Regions from separate parts of the Pseudoalteromonas sp. 1CM17D genome, predicted to be linked through region 3. Evidence: predicted binding sites of a transcription regulator. Region 3 holds the regulator's gene; each other region holds the start of a gene.
What was found. Region 3 encodes FliA, which starts transcription of late flagellar genes. Its sites were predicted from a motif close to CTAAAGNTNNNNNNNNNNNNGCCGATA; they were not measured.

Region 1: MSC25_RS20010 (DUF5610 domain-containing protein) is a predicted target of FliA. The motif match lies at 4,011-4,037, and genes of this name have one in related genera.
Region 2: pomA (flagellar motor protein PomA) is a predicted target of FliA. The motif match lies at 4,214-4,240, and genes of this name have one in related genera.

The regions. Positions count from the first base shown of each region.
Region 1 covers NZ_JALNTP010000020.1:19,782-26,346, forward strand. The annotation lists gene MSC25_RS19985 (serine/threonine protein kinase) at 1-971, shown strand, start outside; gene MSC25_RS19990 (thiol:disulfide interchange protein DsbA/DsbL) at 1,002-1,625, shown strand; gene MSC25_RS19995 (thiol:disulfide interchange protein DsbA/DsbL) at 1,644-2,282, shown strand; gene MSC25_RS20000 (DUF523 domain-containing protein) at 2,341-2,793, shown strand; gene trmA (tRNA (uridine(54)-C5)-methyltransferase TrmA) at 2,804-3,901, opposite strand; gene MSC25_RS20010 (DUF5610 domain-containing protein) at 4,067-5,206, shown strand; gene murI (glutamate racemase) at 5,272-6,069, shown strand; gene MSC25_RS20020 (RNA-binding protein) at 6,032-6,511, opposite strand.
Region 2 covers NZ_JALNTP010000015.1:48,568-55,132, forward strand. The annotation lists gene MSC25_RS18845 (ligand-binding sensor domain-containing diguanylate cyclase) at 1-749, shown strand, start outside; gene dxs (1-deoxy-D-xylulose-5-phosphate synthase) at 880-2,742, opposite strand; gene ispA ((2E,6E)-farnesyl diphosphate synthase) at 2,845-3,732, opposite strand; gene MSC25_RS18860 (exodeoxyribonuclease VII small subunit) at 3,735-3,977, opposite strand; gene pomA (flagellar motor protein PomA) at 4,293-5,060, shown strand; gene MSC25_RS18870 (flagellar motor protein MotB) at 5,063-5,983, shown strand; gene MSC25_RS18875 (hypothetical protein) at 6,186-6,565, shown strand, end outside.
Region 3 covers NZ_JALNTP010000002.1:425,414-431,978, forward strand. The annotation lists gene flhF (flagellar biosynthesis protein FlhF) at 1-1,191, shown strand, start outside; gene MSC25_RS05560 (MinD/ParA family protein) at 1,184-2,044, shown strand; gene MSC25_RS05565 (RNA polymerase sigma factor FliA) at 2,071-2,781, shown strand; gene cheY (chemotaxis response regulator CheY) at 2,823-3,206, shown strand; gene MSC25_RS05575 (protein phosphatase CheZ) at 3,222-3,989, shown strand; gene MSC25_RS05580 (chemotaxis protein CheA) at 4,005-6,233, shown strand; gene MSC25_RS05585 (chemotaxis response regulator protein-glutamate methylesterase) at 6,285-6,565, shown strand, end outside.

The DNA of each region.
Region 1 (6,565 bases), on a different contig from region 3:
GTAAATTTAGTTTTGAAGATTTAACGCCCGACTTAATTCTCGATGCGATAGAAAGCGTTGGTATATATGCAGAGTCAGGTTTATTAGCACTTAATAGCTACGAAAACAGAGTCTACCAATTTAAGGCGGAAGATGGCCTGCGCTACGTTGTTAAGTTTTACCGACCAGAGCGCTGGAGCAAAGCGCAAATACAAGAAGAGCACGACTTTGCATTTGAATTAGCTGAGGCCGAAGTACCCGTTGTTGCACCCATTAAGCACAACGGAGAAAGCTTATTTGAGCACCAAGGTTATGTATTTGTGTTATTTCCAAGTGTAGGCGGGCGACAATTTGAAGTTGATAACCTGGATCAGCTTGATGTAATGGGTCGTTTAATTGGCCGTATGCATCAGGTGGCTAAAAGTAAAGCCTTTGAGCACAGACCCACCTTTAGCTGCGAAGAATATTTGCATACAGCTAAAGTTCATCTGCAAAAAAGTAATTTGGTACCTATGGGGATCAGCACGGCTTTTTACACCATATTGGACTTGGTTATTGAACAAGCGCAAGCACAGTATAAAAATGTGCAAGAGATCCGCTTACATGGTGATTGCCACGCAGGTAACATTTTGTGGGCAGGCGAAGCACTTATGTTTGTTGATTTAGATGACGCTCGTCAGGGGCCGGCCATTCAAGATTTATGGATGATGCTCAGTGGCGATCGTCAAACACAGCTGTTACAGTTAGACACCCTTGTAAATGCGTATGAAGAGTTTTGTGATTTTGACCACACTCAACTCAAATTAATTGAACCGCTTCGTGCAATGCGTATTATTCACTATATGGGTTGGGTAGCTAAACGATGGAGTGATCCTGCGTTCGTACGGAACTTTTCATGGTTTGCTGAAGACAAATACTGGGAGCAACAAATTCTAGCGCTTAAAGAGCAGCTTGCAGCACTGCAAGAAGCTCCGCTGAAGTTATTGCCATAAAATTTTATTTAAAAAATACACGAGATACCAATGCTTAAAAAATTGAAACTGAGCCTACTACTTTTATGTTTACCATTTGCAGCCCTTGCTGCACAGTTTGAAGCCGATGACCAGTATACTGTTATTGATGTAGAAAAAAGCGCAGAGCCGCAAGTAACCGAATTTTTCTCGTTTTACTGTCCGCATTGTTTTAAATTTGAGCCTGTTGCACAGGCAATTGAAAAAAGCCTACCTGAGGGCACTGAATTTATAAAAAATCACGTTAACTTTTTAGGCGGTGTATCACCACAGGCGCAAAGTAACTTAAGCTACGCCTACTTAATCGGTAAAAAGCACGGTCAAGCACAAAGTATCAGCGACCAAATTTTTAAAAGTATTCATGTACAGCGCGCACCTTTAACGCAAATGAAAGACGTTAAAAAGTTGCTTGAAGTTAATGGTATCGATAGTGCAACGTTTGATCAAGACATTGCCAGCATGCCAATTATTTCAGCTGAGCGTGCAATGCAAGATAAACAAAACAAATATTCAAAACTAGGTGCGCTAACCGGTGTGCCTACCTTTATCGTAAACGATAAATATAAAATAAACATTAACACCATTAATAACCAGCAAGAACTGAATGAGTTAGTTGCTTTTTTACTAACACTTTAATCTCGGAGAACAATAACAATGATCAAATTAGTTAAAGCAGGTCTACTTGCATTACTACTACCTATGGCTGCGAGCAGTGTAGCCGCCACTTATGAAGAGGGCGTGCATTACGATGTAGTGGCAGAGCGTGCGACTAAAAAGCCAGAAGTAAAAGAGTTTTTCTCATTTTATTGCCCTGCTTGTAATAACATGGAAGCGTTAATTGGTGAGTTTAAGCCAAAGCTAGACAAAGACGTTAAATTTAAAAAGAGCCATGTTGATTTTGTCGGTGTTCGCGATCCAGAAAACCAACAAATGATGAGCCAAGCGCTGGCCACTGCGGAAGTACTTCCACAAAAAGATAAAATTGTTGCGGCTATTTTTAATCACATTCACACTAAGCGCGCTAAATTTAACGAGCTTGCAGATGTAAAAGATGTGTTTGTAGCGCAGGGTGTTGATGGCGATAAGTTTGATAAACTATACAAAAGCTTCTCGGTACGTACATTAAGCTCTAAAATGAAGCGTGACCAAAATTACTTTAAAGAAAAAGGCGCGCTACGTGGCGTACCAACCTTTATCGTAAATGGTAAATACAAATTAAATCTAGGCCGTGAGTCTGGTATTACCGCGCCAGAAGATATTAGTAAATTAATTAACTATTTAGCGAACAAGTAAGGTTTGCTAAAACAAAAAAGCTCCGTAAGGAGCTTTTTTTGTTTATAGGGATATAGCAATGGAAAAAATATTAATATCGAGTTGTTTATTTGGCTTACCTGTTCGATACGATGGTAAAAGCCAAGCATTATCGCACCCGCAAATTAATGTATGGCGTAAAGAAAATAGGTTAGTTATGTTTTGTCCTGAGGTGGCTGGTGGATTGCCAACACCTAGAGCATCAGCAGAGATAAAACAAGGGAGAGTCGTAACGAGCACTTATGAGGATGTAACTAAAGAATTTAAATCAGGTGCAGCTAAAGCCCTAGACTTATGTAATGAGCATGCAATTCGTTTTGCTTTACTTAAAGAGTCGAGCCCTTCGTGTGGTAGAAATACAATTTACGATGGTAGCCATAGTGGGGTAAAAGTACAGGGCATGGGCATGACTGCTAAGTTGCTGATGGAGCATCAAATTGAAGTGTTTAGTGAAAATCAAATACCAGCACTTATAAAGGTGCTGGCATTATAATATTAACTCACTATTTTCTTTGTAAGAAAACACCCGATTCTATGTGATGCGTATAAGGGAACTGATCAAATATCGCAAAGCGCTTAACATTATGAGTACGGGTTAAGTGATCTAAATCGCGCTCAAGCGTTTCTGGGTTGCACGATATATAAATAATGTTCTCGTAGTTGGCTACTAAGTCACAGGTAAGGGTATCCATACCTGCGCGTGGAGGGTCGACTAAAATAGTTTGGCAATCGTAACTTTTTAAATCTATCCCCTCTAAACGCGAAAAGGTACGTTCGCCATTCATTGCCTGGGTAAACTCTTCACTCGACATACGAATTATATCTAAGTTATCTACCTTATTTTTAGCAATGTTGTATTGCGCTGAATGCACAGAAGACTTAGATATTTCAGTAGCCAATACGCGATTAAACGAACCCGCCAATGCAATAGAGAAATTACCATTACCACAGTAAAGCTCCAGCAGGTCATTACTCAGTGGTTTACATAAGTTTTGTGCCCACTCCAGCATTTTTATATTCACTTTAGCATTAGGCTGCGTAAAGCTATTTTCTACCTGTTGATAAATAAGCTCCTGGCCGTTTACGGTTAAACGCTCAGTAACAAAATCATTGCCTAGTACTTCTTTTTGTTTGCGCGCACGACCGATAAAGTCAATGTTGTATTTGCTGCTCAGTTTTTCTTTCAGGGCTTTTATTTCAGTTAGCCACTGATCATCGAGTGGTTTGTGATAAAGCAAGCTTACTAAAATCTCGCCACTTAATGACGATAAATAATCGATTTGAAACAGCTTACGGCGTAATACTTCACACGACTTTAAATTATCAATCATCACCTGCATAACTTCACCAACTAATGGCGCGGCAGGGTCAAAGGTGTCGACGCGAATTTTTTCTTTCGTGGCCTGATCAAACATAATATGAAATAGATCGTCCCCATCGTGCCATACTCTAAATTCAGCACGTTGGCGGTAGTTAATTGGCTCTGAGCTAAACACCTCTAACGCTTGCACACCAAATCGCTTAAATTGCGACGTAATACGCTGCTCTTTTTCATTTAGCTGCGTATCGTACTGTGTGGTATCTATTTTAATCACTGCCATTAATGCTACTACCTTATCTATGAGATCTATTTATCGGCGCTATTGTAGGGAGCGAGCAGTATTTGTCTAGTTTTGCTGATAATAAAGTTGCTGTTTTTTTAAACATGCACTTTAGTTTTGTCACTATTAGCCGATAATAAGCTAAGTACGTAACGGAGGTGGATCATGAAAATCGGTAATTATGGCTATACGCCAAACAACAACGTAAACAAATTCAATAATAAAGAGGCGCTACAGCAGCCAACTATCCAATCTCCGCAAGAAAGTTCATTACAGCGAGGCAGAGAACTTGCTGCAAAAGTGCTTGGCGACAAAATGGCAGAGCAGCTAGGTTTACCTGTTGAGCAAAAACAAGCCGATAAACCTTTATTCGATTTTGATGAAATAGTAAAAAATGTACTCGACTTTGTATCTGGTGCAGTTAATAAAGCCAAAGCCAATGGTGCCGATGACGATAAATTAAAAAATATGTTAGATGATGCGCGCTCAGGTGTTCAAACCGGTATAGACGAAGCGGTTGATGAACTAAAAGGCACCGGTGTATTTAACGAAGAAATGCAAGAGGGCATCGACAAGTCAAAAGAAGGCATTTTTGAGGGGCTTGATGAGTTTGAGCAAACCCTATTTAACCCACAAGCGGCCAGTGTTAGCGTAAGCCAAGCACAATATGTAAGCATGAGCAGCAATGCCGAGTATAAGTTTACAACAGCCGAAGGTGATGAGGTCAGTATTAGCTTTGCTGATGCATATGAGTCTCAAACAGCGAGCGGGTATCAACAAAGCAATAACAGCGAATCGTTTGCCAGCTCGTCGTCGCAATCTCGAGAGCTGTCTTTTTCAATGTCAGTTAATGGTGATTTAAACGAACAAGAGCAAGATGCCATTAATGCCATGATGGAAGAGCTACAAGGTGTAAGTAAAACATTCTTTAGCGGTGATTTGGATGAAGCATTTGAAAAAGCACAAGAGCTGAGCTTAGGCAGTGAGCAACTTGTTGCATTTTCAATGGATCTTCGCCAAACGAAAACAGTCGCTACCGTTAAAAGTTATGAGCAATATCAGCCAAACCCATCAAAAGAGGTAGCCGATGCGATCGCGCCTTTTAATGACGATCTAAAAAATGCATTTGATAAAGCATCGCAACTAGGCCTACAAGATCAGCTTGCCGGTATTATAGAGTGGCTAAACCAAGATCAAGCAGCGGTCGATCAGCTAGTTGATTACACACAGGCAATGTTTGAAAACTTAAACCAATTAAATTCAGCGGGCGATGCACTCGACGCGCTAAAGTCTGAGCAAAGCTAAACTGCTTTCTTTTATAAGTACCTCATGGCAAACTGCCGTTCTCAATAAACAGTAGGAACCAAAGTTTGTCAGCCCACATAATGGTATTTGATTCAGGTATAGGTGGCACCACCGTGCTTGAGCATATTCAAAAGCGTATTCCAGATGCACAGTACAGCTACTTTATGGATAATGCGTTACTCCCTTATGGCGCGCAAACCCAGCAAACTATTATAGGGCGTTTATGCTCACTCATTTATTTTATTGAGCAAAACGCGCTTAATGTCGACCTTATTGTTATAGCCTGCAATACAGCCTCTACATCAGCCTTAAGTGAAGTACGCAAAATTACATCAATACCTATTGTCGGTGTAGTGCCAGCAATAAAGCCTGCTGCTGAAGTAACTCGCACAAAGCACATCGGCTTATTGGCAACCCCCGCCACAGTTGCAAGTCCCTATACTCATACATTAATAAAAGAGCATGCCAGCAACGTAACAGTGAGTTTATATAGCAGTGTTGAGCTGGTGGCATTGGCAGAGCAGTTATTTTTCACTCAGCAGCTAGATACACTCAAACTGCATAAAGAGCTTACGCGTTTGCGCATTAACTCAGATATAGATGTACTTGTACTAGGTTGCACACATTTTCCAATTCTTAGCAATGCTATACAAGCGTACTTTAATAACGCAGTGCAATTACTCGATTCAGGCGCGGCCATCGCTAGCAGAGTAAACTACCTACTAGAGCAGCATAACTTTGGAAATAAATTTACAGACAAAAAAAAGCCGCTGCAATATTATGCAACGGCTGATGTTTTGAGTAATAAGCTAGCTATAAAGCACGTTACACTGATTGATCCGTCTCAGTACGTAAAGAGCTAGAATCATCTTCTTGTTTTTGTTTTGCCTCACGTACTTTTAAAGTACGCTGTTGGAACTCACTATCGTTTAACTTAGCAATTGCATTGTCTGCATCTGCCTGTGCCATTTCAACAAAACCAAAGCCACGACGTTTGCCAGTATTTTTATCCTTTAATAGGCGCACGTTGAAAACTTTACCTTGTTCTTCAAACAAAGCGCGAACAACACCTTCATTTGCACGATAAGGAAGATTACCAACATAAAGTGTTTTTGTTTTAACTTCAGCTTCTTCACCACCTTCCGATGACATTGCAGCAATAGCAATCCCACCAATTAATAAACCAGCACCAAATAGCAATGCTGGGCTTAAAGCTAAGCTGCCTAAAGCAAACTCAACAATAACAAAACCAACTACAGCAAGAATAACAGAGAAGATAAAAGATTTTTGATCGGGTAATTTCATTTTAGATCTACCAATAAACAGGAAATAAACATTAATTTAACATTGTGAACTTGC
Region 2 (6,565 bases), on a different contig from region 3:
AAGAGCGCCGTAAGCAAGAAGTACTAGAAGCCCTGGTAACAGAGCGTACATTAGAGCTGCGCCAAGCTAACGATAAATTAGGCCAAGTAAACTCACAGCTTAAACTAGTTAGTCACTCAGATGAGCTTACAGGGCTACGTAGCCGTCGCTTTTTGTTTGATCAGCTCCCTAAAGATATTGAGCACTTCCAACGTAATGCGCAGTCTTTACAAGCGCAAGGAAAGTCACTTGTACTGCTTATTATCAACTTTGATAACTTTAGCCGTATAAACGATGCGTATGGCCCAATAGCAGGGGATAGCTGTTTACAACAAATGGCAGCATTACTTAATTCGCGTACCCAAGGCTCTGACTATGTAGCACGCTGGAGTGGAGATGAGTTTTTATTATTGCTGCGCGATTTTAAGTGCAACTTGATTGACAGCTATGCCTCTGATTTATGCCAAGCAATCGCATTAAATTCGTTTCAATTACCAAACGGTAAAACAACCAATATTACGGCTTCATTGGGGTGGTCTTTTTACCCACTGCCGCTTTTAGGTGGGCAAGTAATAAGCTGGGAAACGTCGATAAACTTAGCCGATATAGCGCTTCATCAGGTTAAAAAACGTGGTGGTGACGGTGTGGCAAATATTACGTTTGATAAACAGTTGGATGCGTTTGAGTTTGAGCAAAATTCGAATGTAGATCAGCAGCTGGGTATTTTACAAAGTAATGGCTTAGCAGATATTAAAGTGTGGATGCGATAAAGTTAAATCGATACCTTTTATATGCGTGTTGGCTATTGATAGTTAAACCTAACGTATGAAGTAATGAGAAAGCTAAGCTGTAAAAGGCTTAGGTAAAAAAAGGAGCTTAAAAGCTCCTTTTTTTATTTAATTAAGCGATAAACGATTTTATTGAATTTAAAATGCCTTGTTCACCTAAGCCCATTTCATCGTGCATTTGCGCTTGTGTGCCGTGCTTAATAAATTCATCAGGAATACCTAAGTTAAGCACTTTTAGGTTGGCTTTTTGCGCTGCTAAATATTCATTAACCGCTGAGCCTGCGCCACCACAAATAGCGTTGTCTTCAAGCGTTACTATTACATCATGAGTTTGGCTAAGCTCATCTAATAAACTTGTATCAAGTGGCTTAATAAAGCGCATATTAACTAGCGTTGCACCTAGCTCACTTGCAGCAAGTTGCGCGTTTTCAAGCAAAGTACCAAAGGATAAAATAGCAATTTTAGCGCCTTGTTTAATGGTATTGGCTTTGCCTATTTCTAGTAGCGTCATTTCGCTTTGAATATCGGCAGTACCGGCACTACCACGAGGGTAGCGAACCGCTACAGGGCAATTAGCCTTATAACCGGTATAAAGCATATGGCGGCACTCGTTAGTATCACTTGGGGCCATAATAACCATGTTTGGAATACAGCGCATAAAGCTTAAGTCGTACGCACCTTGGTGTGTTTCGCCGTCGGCGCCTACAATACCAGCGCGGTCTATAGCAAAAAGCACAGGTAAGTTTTGCAGTGCAACATCATGGATAAGTTGATCATACGCACGTTGTAAAAAGCTCGAGTAAATAGCTACAACGGGTTTTAACCCTTCACAGGCAAAACCGGCGGCCAATGTGACAGCGTGCTGCTCTGCTATAGCTACATCGAAATATTGCTCTGGGTGCTCTTTTGAAAAACGCACCATACCTGAGCCTTCACGCATTGCCGGGGTAATAGCCATTAATTTTTTATCTTGCTCGGCCATATCACACAACCAATCACCAAACACCTTAGAGAAAGTGGCGGCGCCAGGTTTAGATTTAGGTAAGCTTGATGTATTAGGGTCAAACTTTGGCACACCGTGATAGCCAATAGGATCAGCTTCTGCGGGTTTATAGCCTTTTCCTTTTTGGGTTTTTATATGTAAAAGCTGAGGCCCTTTTAAATTACGCATATTACGCAGTGTATCTACGAGCATATTTACATCGTGGCCATCAATTGGGCCAATGTAATTAAGACCTAGTTCTTCAAAAAAGGTACCTGGAATAACCATTCCTTTTAGGTGCTCTTCTACTTTACTGGCAAGCTCTTTAACAGGAGGCACGCCAGAGAGTAACTTTTTACTGCCTTCGCGAATATTTGTGTAAAAGCTGCCAGATAAAATACGCGCAAAGTGATTAGTTAACGCACCGACGTTTTCAGAAATCGACATTTCGTTATCATTTAAAATGATTAACATGTCAGATTTTACATCGCCTAAGTGGTTCATAGCTTCAAATGCCATACCTGCTGTAATGGCGCCATCGCCTATAACGGCAACAGTTTTGCGGCCTTTGCCTTCTTTTTGAGCCGCAATAGACATACCAAGTGCTGCCGAAATAGAGGTACTTGAATGGCCTACGCTAAAGGTATCGTATTGGCTTTCTTCACGAAAAGGGAATGGATGTAATCCGTCTTTTTGGCGAATTGTATGCATTAAATCGCGTCGTCCCGTTAAAATTTTATGCGGGTACGCTTGATGGCCTACATCCCATACAAGGCGATCTTCTGGTGTGTTATACACATAATGTAGAGCAACGGTAAGCTCAACAGTTCCTAAACCAGACGCTAAATGGCCGCTACTTTGCGAAACAGAGTTGAGTAAATAGTCTCGTAACTCGTTGCTAAACGCAGGGAGTTTATCTTGCGCTATATCGCGTAAGTGGGCTGGTTCGTCAACCAAGTTAAGTAATGGATACTTGCTACTATCAAGTGTCATGGTATTTATTTTATCCTTCGCTAACACCGGTGCTAACTTATTAGTTGTTACCGCTGTTGAGTAATAATGTCAGTGCTAAATGGCAATACGTATATGTAACACTCAATGGTCACGTTTAATCAGGTAGTTTGCCAGCGCCGCTAGAGTAGAGGTATCAGCATCTATTTTGTTTAATGCTTGATGCGCTTGCTCTATTAAATTTTGCGCCATTTGCTTGGCACCTTGCATACCTAATAGGGCCGGATAAGTTGCTTTATTAGCAGCTAAATCAGAGCCTTGTGGCTTACCTAAAGTAAATGTGTCACCTTCAACATCTAAAATGTCGTCGTGCACTTGAAATGCCAGCCCTATAGCATACCCAAAAACACGTAAGTTTTCTAAGGTTTGTTTGTCTGCTTTTTCACTACATAATGCACCCAATGTAATGGCACAGTTGATTAAGGCACCCGTTTTTAATTTATGAATTCGTTCAAGCTGTTGTACTGTAATCACTTTATCTGTGGCTGCAATATCTAGCCCTTGCCCGCCTACCATGCCTTCAAGCCCCGATGCTTTAGCCAGTGCGCTGATCATTTTTACTTGTGTTGATGCGCTGCAGGTGAAATTGTGAGCCGAGATAAGTTCAAAGGCTAATGTTTGTAGTGCATCGCCTGCTAAAATTGCATGCGCATCGTCAAACTCTATATGGCAAGTTGGGCGTCCACGGCGAAGGTCGTCATCATCCATGGCTGGTAAATCATCGTGCACCAACGAGTAGCTATGAATACACTCAATAGCAGCAGCAAGAATATCTAAATCTTGCTTATTAGCTCCAAGCATTTCACCACTTGCGTAGACTAAAAAGGGGCGTAAACGCTTGCCACCGTTAAATAAGCCGTACTGCGTAGCTTCTTTTACTGTGTGTGCGGTATCAAGGGGTTGATCAAAGTACTGTTGCAGGGTCTTTACGACATCTTGTTGAGCACATTCTATTTTTTCTTGTATGCTCACGGTTATTCCATATCGCTGTTAAATGAAGTAAGCGCTGCTTTTTCGTCATTACCCATCAAAATAGACACTTTTTGTTCTGCTTGTTGTAACTTACCCGTTGAGGCGTTAGCTAAGGCTATACCACGCTCAAATTGCTTTAACGACTGCTCAAGCGATAAATCACCTTGTTCCATTTCACCGACAATGGTTGATAGTTCTTCGAGTGCTTGTTCAAAACTTAGGTTTTCAGGTTTTTTAATCGCCATGTTTAATTTCAGCCAGCATGATAAATTTAGGAGCCAATTTTAGGGGGAATGCTAAACTAGGTCAAAGGATGATCGTTGTTTTTTGAGTTATATCAGTTTAAATCGTATTTTTACCATGTATAAGATGCGTATTAGTGCTCACTGTGTACAATAAAATTAATCAGTCGCTAGGCGAGTAGGGTATCTTGATCTAAAATTAGGCCAAACACAGTGTTTTACACTTTTTTCAAAAATGGCTTAAGTATTTCAGTATCTTGCCGATAAGCAGTTAATAATAAAAGTTTGAATAACAAAGTATAATACTTTGGAGGAAATGTGGATTTAGCAACCATAATTGGGATCCTTGGCGCAATTGGTTTAATTGTCATGTCCATGTTTATGAGTAGTAGCGGTGAAATGGGGATGTTTGCCGACGCGCCTTCTAGTGTAATTGTATTTGGTGGCTCACTATTTATTGTGTTATCAAACTTTACCTTGTCGCAGTTTTTGGGCATAGGTAAGGTTGTTGGTAAAGCATTTATGTTTAAAATCGAATCGCCAGAAGAGCTGATTGAAAAAGCAGTTGAACTTGCTGATTCAGCCCGTAAAGGGGGGTTTTTAGCCCTCGAAGAAGCCGAAATACCAAACCCTTTTATGCGCAAAGGTGTAGATATGCTCGTTGATGGCCACGATGCTGATGTAGTTCGTGCCACGCTTCAAAAAGACATTTCTTTAACCACAACTCGTCACGAACTGGGCGCCGGTTTATTTAAGTCACTTGCCGATATAGCCCCTGCAATGGGTATGATAGGAACGTTAATAGGCTTAGTTGCTATGTTATCTAACATGGATGACCCTAAAGCCATTGGCCCCGCAATGGCGGTGGCATTATTAACTACTTTATATGGTGCATTTTTAGCAAATGTAGTGGCTATTCCTATTCAGGTAAAACTGGAGCTTCGCAAAGACGAAGAAGCCATGAATCAGCGTCTAATACTGGATGCTATTTTAGGTATTCAAGATGGCCAAAACCCGAAAGTAATTGAAGGTATTTTGAAAAACTACCTTGCTGAGTCTAAGCGCAAAGTAGATACCGAGGAGTAACCATGTCTGATCAAGAGTGCAAATGCCCACCCCCAGGTTTGCCTGCTTGGATGGGAACATTTGCCGACTTAATGTCGCTTTTAATGTGCTTTTTTGTACTTTTGCTCGCGTTTTCAGAAATGGATGTACTTAAATTTAAGCAAATAGCAGGCTCGATGAAGTTTGCATTTGGTGTGCAAAACAAAATAGAAGTAAAAGATATCCCTAAAGGGACCTCGGTTATTGCTATGGAATTTACCCCAGGTAAGCCTGAACCTACCCCGATAGAAACCATTCAGCAACAAACCGTTGAAATGACCCAGCAAATGTTAGAGTTTCAAGCGGGTGATGAAAGCTCTGCTGGTGGTAGACAAGAGCAACGTGGCGATAAACGTGGTGGCGAGTCACGTAGTACATCGCAGCAGCAATCTTCAGAGCAAGCAACTTCAGCCGCCGATCAAGAACAAACTAACGAGTTAGTGAAAAAAATAGCACAACAGCTCGAAAAACAAATTATCGACGGTGCAATCGAGCTTGAATCTTTAGGGCAGCAAATCATTATTCGTATCCGTGAAAATGGCTCATTCCCCTCTGGCAGTGCTTTTTTACAACCTAAGTTTAAGCCCATAATTCAAGATATTGGTGAGTTATTAAAAGATGTACCTGGTGAAATTACGGTATCGGGTCACACCGATGATTTTCAGGTTTCTAACGAGTTATATATTAATAACTGGGACTTATCGTCAAAGCGTGCAGTAGCAGTAGCAAGCGAATTACAAACGGTACAAGGGTTTGATAAAAACCGCATGATGGTAGTAGGGCGTGCTGATACTCGTCCACTTGTTCCGAATGATTCAAACGAAGATAGGCGTAGAAATCGCCGAGTAGAAATATCAATCTTACAAGGTAAGGCTAAAGAGTCAGACCCTATTGATGTGCGCTAGGCGAGTAGCGGGCGCTAATTTCTCTAATTAAGTTTCTTTTTAAGGTACTTAATCGCCTAAGTATCTTGGCAAGTTCATTATTTTAGCTTAAAGTACATTTCTTTAACATATGTAATGGTGTTTCTGTGAAAATAATCGATAAATATTGCTATATGCCGGGAAATGGTTCTGGTGGTGACGATGATAAGACTAATGATTAACTATGTTTAGATGGTTCAATGAGTTATATGCATTTATTGAGCTCAGCTGGGTTTTGTTTTTACTTCCCGCTATAGTTATTTTTTTTCTACGAAAAGATTATTTAGCACTCAGGTTTGTTTGTATCACGAGTGCTTTTTTCTTATTTGGTGCTTTTATATATGAGCCTTTAAAAACGTTTGATAAAGATATTAACATTTACAGGTACGTCATTTGGGCTTTTAATGATATTGCTTGGATGGCATTAATTGCTTATCTAGGCTTAAAAGATAAAGTTTATTTATGGCAATGTGTATTAGGGCAACTTGTGGTTGTAATGGCCCCAACTTTACAGTTGTTCAGAGTTGTAGATCGCCATTTATGGGATTTATCCTATAGTACTTT
Region 3 (6,565 bases):
GCTTTATTAGAGCGCCAGTCGCCACGCCCTCGCTCTCCTGAGCTAGCCTCTATGTTTTCGCAATCAGGTATTGATACGTCTGAGCATTACCAAGAGCCAGCACAGCCACGTACGACAAATATGTTTGCACGCGAAAATGAAGCGCCAAAACGCATGCAAACCCAAGCAGACAGCCTAGGCTTTGATGACTTAGATCAAGACTTTGACGAGTTAGATGCGCCGGTTGCACCGCGTAGTCAAGCTAATAACAACGAAAGCGCCCAAATGAGCGCGATGCGTGATGAAATGAACGCAATTCGCCAGTTATTAGAACACCAAGTATCGGGTTTAATGCAGCAAGATATGGCACGTCGCGACCCTACACGTGCATGCATGATTGACCGTTTAGTTGGCATGGGAATAGATAAAGACGTTGCAGAGCAAATGGCGTGTTTTATTCCAGATGACGTATCGCGTCAGCAAGGTTGGAAAGCATTATTGCAAATGGTTGAAGATCAAATGCAAACCACCAATAACGAAATTCTTCGCCAAGGAGGTGTGTACGCCCTTGTTGGGCCTACTGGTGTAGGTAAAACAACCACAGTAGCTAAACTTGCCGCATTAGGCGCACAAAAGTATGGCGCCGACAAAGTTGCCCTAATCACCACTGATACATACAGAATTGGTGCGTATGAGCAGCTTGCAACGTATGGTCGTATTATTGGTTGTGGTGTTAAACAAGTAAAAGATGCTAATGAATTAGCTGAAGTTTTATATCATTTACGCAATAAGCGTCTAGTATTAATTGATACAGCGGGTATGAGCCAACGTGATTTACGCCTTACAGAGCAATTAAATACGTTAATGCGCAACCAGCGAGTAGATATACGTAGTTATTTAGTATTAAGTGCCACAGCACAAATAAATGTACTGCAAGAAACCGTAAGACATTTTAAAAAGGTTCAGCTAAGCGGTTGTATTTTCACTAAGTTAGATGAATCATTAAGTTTAGGTGAGATTATTAGTATAGCGATTCAAAATCGTCTTCCAATAGGGTATCTTACTAATGGTCAGCGTGTACCAGAAGATATTCGCGTTGCAAATGCTGAAAAACTAGTAAAAAAAGCTGAGCAATTGTATTTAAAAAGAGCAAAAGCACAACATTCAAGGCACCAAGCAGTGGCGCCAAGCACAGTAGGGATGTATGATTAACACAGTATTAGATCAAGCAAGCGGCCTGCGCAAAATGAGTCAAAACAACAACAACGGCGTAAAAGTTATCGCTGTCACCGGCGGTAAAGGAGGAGTGGGTAAAACCAACGTCTCTTTAAATACTGCTATTGCTTTAGGGCAGCAGGGTAATCGTGTATTAGTATTAGATGCCGATTTAGGCCTAGCTAATTGTGATGTAATGCTAGGACTACGTGTTGAAAAAAACTTATCTCATGTCCTTTCTGGCGAGTGCGAACTTGACGAGATTTTAGTTGAAGGCCCAGGCGGTATTAAAATCGTGCCTGCTACATCAGGCTCGCAAAGTATGGTGGAGCTAACCCCATCTGAGCATGCTGGGCTAATTCGTGCCTTTAGTGAGCTTAATACCGAATTTGATATTTTAATTGTAGATACCGCCGCTGGTATTTCTGACATGGTACTGAGTTTTTCTCGTGCAGCGCAAGATGTCATGGTGGTGGTGTGCGACGAGCCGACCTCTATTACTGATGCCTACGCGCTTATTAAAGTACTTAGCCGCGAGCATGGCGTTTATAAATTTAAAATTGTTGCAAACATGGTGCGCAGTATGCGCGAGGGCCAAGAGCTTTTTGCAAAGCTCTCTAAAGTAACAGACCGCTTTTTAGATGTGTCTATGGAGCTTGTTGCGACTATTCCATATGATGAAAATATGCGTAAATCTACGCGTAAACAAAAAGTAATTGTCGATCTTTTCCCTAATTCACCAGCAGCAGTCGCGTTTAAAACATTAGCGACAAAAGCAGTAAAATGGCCTATACCTAATCAACCTTCAGGACATTTAGAGTTTTTCATTGAGAAGCTAGTAAACGGCTGATTATGACAACATCGGTGAAAAGAGCTATGGGATATCAATCAACACAAAATTTAAATGTGATTGTTGAAAAACACGCGTCGCTTGTCAAAAAAGTGGCGTGCCATTTAATAGCTCGTCTTCCTCCTAGCGTTCAGCTTGATGACTTAATCCAATCGGGAATGATTGGCCTTATCGAGGCCTCAAAAAACTTTGACGCCAGTAAAGGGGCAAGCTTTGAAACGTTTGCTGGTATTCGTATCCGCGGCGCTATGCTTGATGAAATGCGCAGAGGGGATTGGGCACCACGTTCGGTGCACCGCAAAAGCCGATTAGTAGCCGAAACCATCACAGAATTAGAAAATAGCTTAAATAGAGAACCAAAAGATACTGAAGTAGCTGAAAAACTTGATATTTCGCTAGAAGAATACCATCATATTTTAAATGATGTTAATTCCAGTAAAGTGCTTGGTATAGAAGACCTAGGGGTAGATGAAGATGTTATTAGCCCTGCAGGTCAAGATTTAGCGCTAGACAAACCATTTAATAATGTTAAAAATGAACGGTTTAATAATTCATTGTTAGAGGCAATAAAGTCTTTACCAGAGCGAGATGCAATGGTGCTTTCTTTGTATTACAACGATGAAATGAATTTAAAAGAAATTGGGCATATACTCGATGTAAGTGAATCGCGTGTAAGTCAGATACATGGTCAGGCGATGATTAAGCTCAAAGCAAAAATCAATGACTGGATAAACTAGTAGTAAGTAAATTATAGGTTAAGACCTCACCGGAGGATGTTTTGGATAAAAACATGAAAATTCTTGTTGTTGATGATTTCTCTACAATGAGACGTATTATAAAAAATCTGTTGCGTGACCTAGGGTTCACGAATGTTCAAGAAGCTGACGATGGTTCTACAGCATTACCTATGTTGCAAAATCAGGTTTTTGACTTTGTTGTAACCGATTGGAACATGCCAGGCATGCAGGGTATTGACTTGCTAAGAGCCATTAGAGCTGATGAAAAATTAAAACATATTCCGGTTTTAATGGTGACGGCAGAAGCTAAAAAAGAACAAATAATAGCGGCAGCGCAAGCAGGTGTTAATGGCTACATTGTTAAGCCATTTACTGCTGGTACTTTGAAAACTAAATTAGAAAAAGTGTTTGAACGCTTAGGTTAATGAGAGGAGAGGCTTATGTCAGCACCAGCTGCGCCTCAAATTACTTTAGAACAAGCTCGTCAGCTCGTCGTTTTTTTAGAAAACGGTGAGCAAGATAAAGCAGATCAATTAATTTTAGATACTGCCTCTCAAGAACAATCGCAGCTTTTTGCTGAAGTAGGTAAGTTAACACGCCAATTACACGAAGCCCTTAAAAGCTTTGAACTTGATACGCGTTTAACCGATTTAACCACTGATGCAATACCGGATGCGAAAAAGCGCTTAAACTATGTCATGGAAATGACAGAAAATGCAGCTAATAAGACAATGGATGCGGTCGAAGCAAGCCTCCCTATTGCGCAGCAGCTAGCAGATGAAATTGCACATATTAAGCCTACTTGGGATAGGCTTATGAACCGCGAAATAGAGCTGGGCGAGTTTAAAACCTTATGCCACAGCATCGACAAGTTTATGAACAGCTCTCATCATAAAACCGATGAGTTGCAAACTTTAATGACTAATGTACTAATGGCGCAGGATTTTCAAGATTTAACCGGCCAGGTTATCCGCCGTGTAATTGAATTAGTCAGAGAAGTAGAAGAAAGTTTAATCCACCTTTTAACAGCATTTGCTGCACAAGATGACAGCATTGCTGAAAGTAAAGAACAACAAGAAACAGAAGAACTGGTTGCCGCACAAACATTAGCAGGTCCTGAAGGCCCTATTATTGATAAAGAGTCGCGAAATGATGTTGTATCTGACCAAGACGAGGTCGATGACCTATTATCAAGTTTGGGCTTCTAAGAGGAGAGTAACTGCATGAGCTTTGAAGTCGATGAAGATATTTTACAAGACTTTCTTGTAGAGGCTGGAGAAATCCTAGAGCTTTTATCTGAACAGTTAGTTGAGCTAGAAAATAACCCAGAAGATACTGAGTTACTAAATGCTATTTTTAGGGGCTTTCATACCGTAAAAGGGGGAGCAGGCTTTTTAGCTATGACTGAGCTTGTTGATGCCTGTCATGGTGCTGAAAACGTATTTGATCTCTTACGCCAAGGGGTTAGAACTGTTAATTCAGAATTAATGGATGTGATTTTACAAGCACTAGATACCATTAATGAAATGTTTGCCACTATTCAAAACCGCGAACAGCCAGACCCAGCAGACCCTCAATTATTAGAAACCCTTCATAAACTTGGCCAACCGCCTACGGATGATGAGCTTACTGAAACAGCCCCCGACGTTGTTGAACAAGAACCCGCAGCTCCCGTTAGCGCAACAGATGATGAAGACCCATTTGCATTTGATGAACTATTTGATGTGGCAGGTTCAAGCCCTTCAGCAGATAGCACGCAAATTGACGAAATTACAGAAGATGAATTTGAAAGCTTACTCGATGAGCTACACGGCAAAGGCCAAAGCCCGGTGTCGCAACCAAGTGCAAGTGCAGAGCCAGATTCAAGTTCAGATATTACCGATGATGAATTTGACAGTTTATTAGATGAATTACACGGTGTAGGTAGTTTTGGTCCTGTTGCAGGAGATACTTCAAGCAGTGAGCCAGAAGTAAAACACACAGCACCACCAGCGGCTGTTGCAAATGATAGCGGTGATGATGAAATCAGCGATGATGAATTTGAAGCACTGCTTGATGAACTGCATGGTAAAGGCGCCGCACCAGAATCAAAAGAAGCTGACACACCTGCACCGCAGCCACCTAAGGCTGCACCTGTAGCACAAACGCCAGCAAAACCTACGCCAGAAAAGCCTACGCCAGCACCTGCAGCAAAACAAGCTCCGGCGGCTAAAGCCGCTGCGCCTACACCTAAAGTGGCTGAAAAACCAGCGAGTAGCGCTGCACCTAAAAAAGCTACGCCTCCACCTGCTGAAACCACAGTACGTGTTGATACAAAGCGTTTAGACCAAATAATGAATATGGTTGGCGAGTTGGTATTAGTACGAAATAGGTTGGTTAGTTTAGCGACCAATACAGACAGTGAAGCGATGGGTAAGGCGATATCAAATCTTGATGTGGTCACTGCTGATATTCAAGGTGCAGTAATGCAAACGCGAATGCAGCCTATCAAAAAAGTGTTTGGCCGATTCCCTCGCGTAGTACGTGACTTAGCCCGTAGCTTAAATAAAGAAATTGATTTACAGCTTGTAGGTGAAGAAACCGATTTAGATAAAAACTTAGTTGAGGCACTGGCCGATCCGTTGGTGCATTTAGTACGAAACTCAGTTGACCACGGAATTGAAATGCCAGCAGCGCGTGAAGCTGCGGGTAAGCCTAGAACCGGTAACGTTACATTATCGGCTTCGCAAGAAGGCGACCATATTTTGTTAACCATTAAAGATGATGGTGCAGGTATGGATGCGGAAAAACTGAAAAAAATAGCGATCAGTAAAGGCGTTATTGACCATGATCAGGCAAGTCGCTTATCAGATACAGAAGCGTATAACTTAATATTTGCACCAGGCTTTTCGACCAAAGAAGAGATATCTGATATTTCTGGCCGTGGCGTAGGCATGGATGTAGTAAAAACTAAAATTACGCAGCTTAATGGCTCTGTGAGTATACAGTCAGAGTTGGGCGTAGGGACTATTTTAGAAATAAAAGTACCATTAACACTGGCTATTTTACCTACGCTGATGGTCATTGTTGGTGAGCAAACGTTTGCGTTACCACTTGCTGGTGTGAGTGAAATATTCCACTTAGATTTAACCAAAACCAATGTTGTAGATGGTCAGCTTACAATTATTGTTCGTAAAAAAGCGATACCGCTATTTTACTTAGAGCATTGGCTAGTTAAAGGTGCTGATTGTTCTCAGCGAAAAGCGCAAGGTCATGTGGTAATTGTACAAATAGGTACTCAGCAAGTTGGCTTTGTGGTTGATTCATTAATTGGCCAAGAAGAAGTTGTTATTAAGCCTCTTGATGCGTTATTACAAGGTACGCCAGGAATGGCTGGTGCAACAATTACATCTGACGGTGGTATTGCGCTGATTCTGGATGTACCTAATATGCTTAAGCATTACGCAGGATAAAATGTAGGCATACCTGTGTATGCCTACACATAAATTTAATAAGAGAGCGCAATGGCCGTAAAAGTTTTAGTTGTTGACGATTCCAGTTTTTTTCGCCGTCGAGTAAGCGAAATCCTTGAACAAGACAGCGGTATCGAAGTAATAGGTTTTGCTGTTAACGGTAGAGAAGCCGTAGAAAAAACAGCGCAGTTACGTCCAGATATGATCACCATGGATGTAGAAATGCCTGTGCTTGATGGTATTAGCGCAGTAAAAGAAATTATGGCGAGTAACCCAACGCCAATACTTATGTTTTCTTCATTAACCCGCGACGGTGCAACCGCAACTTTAGA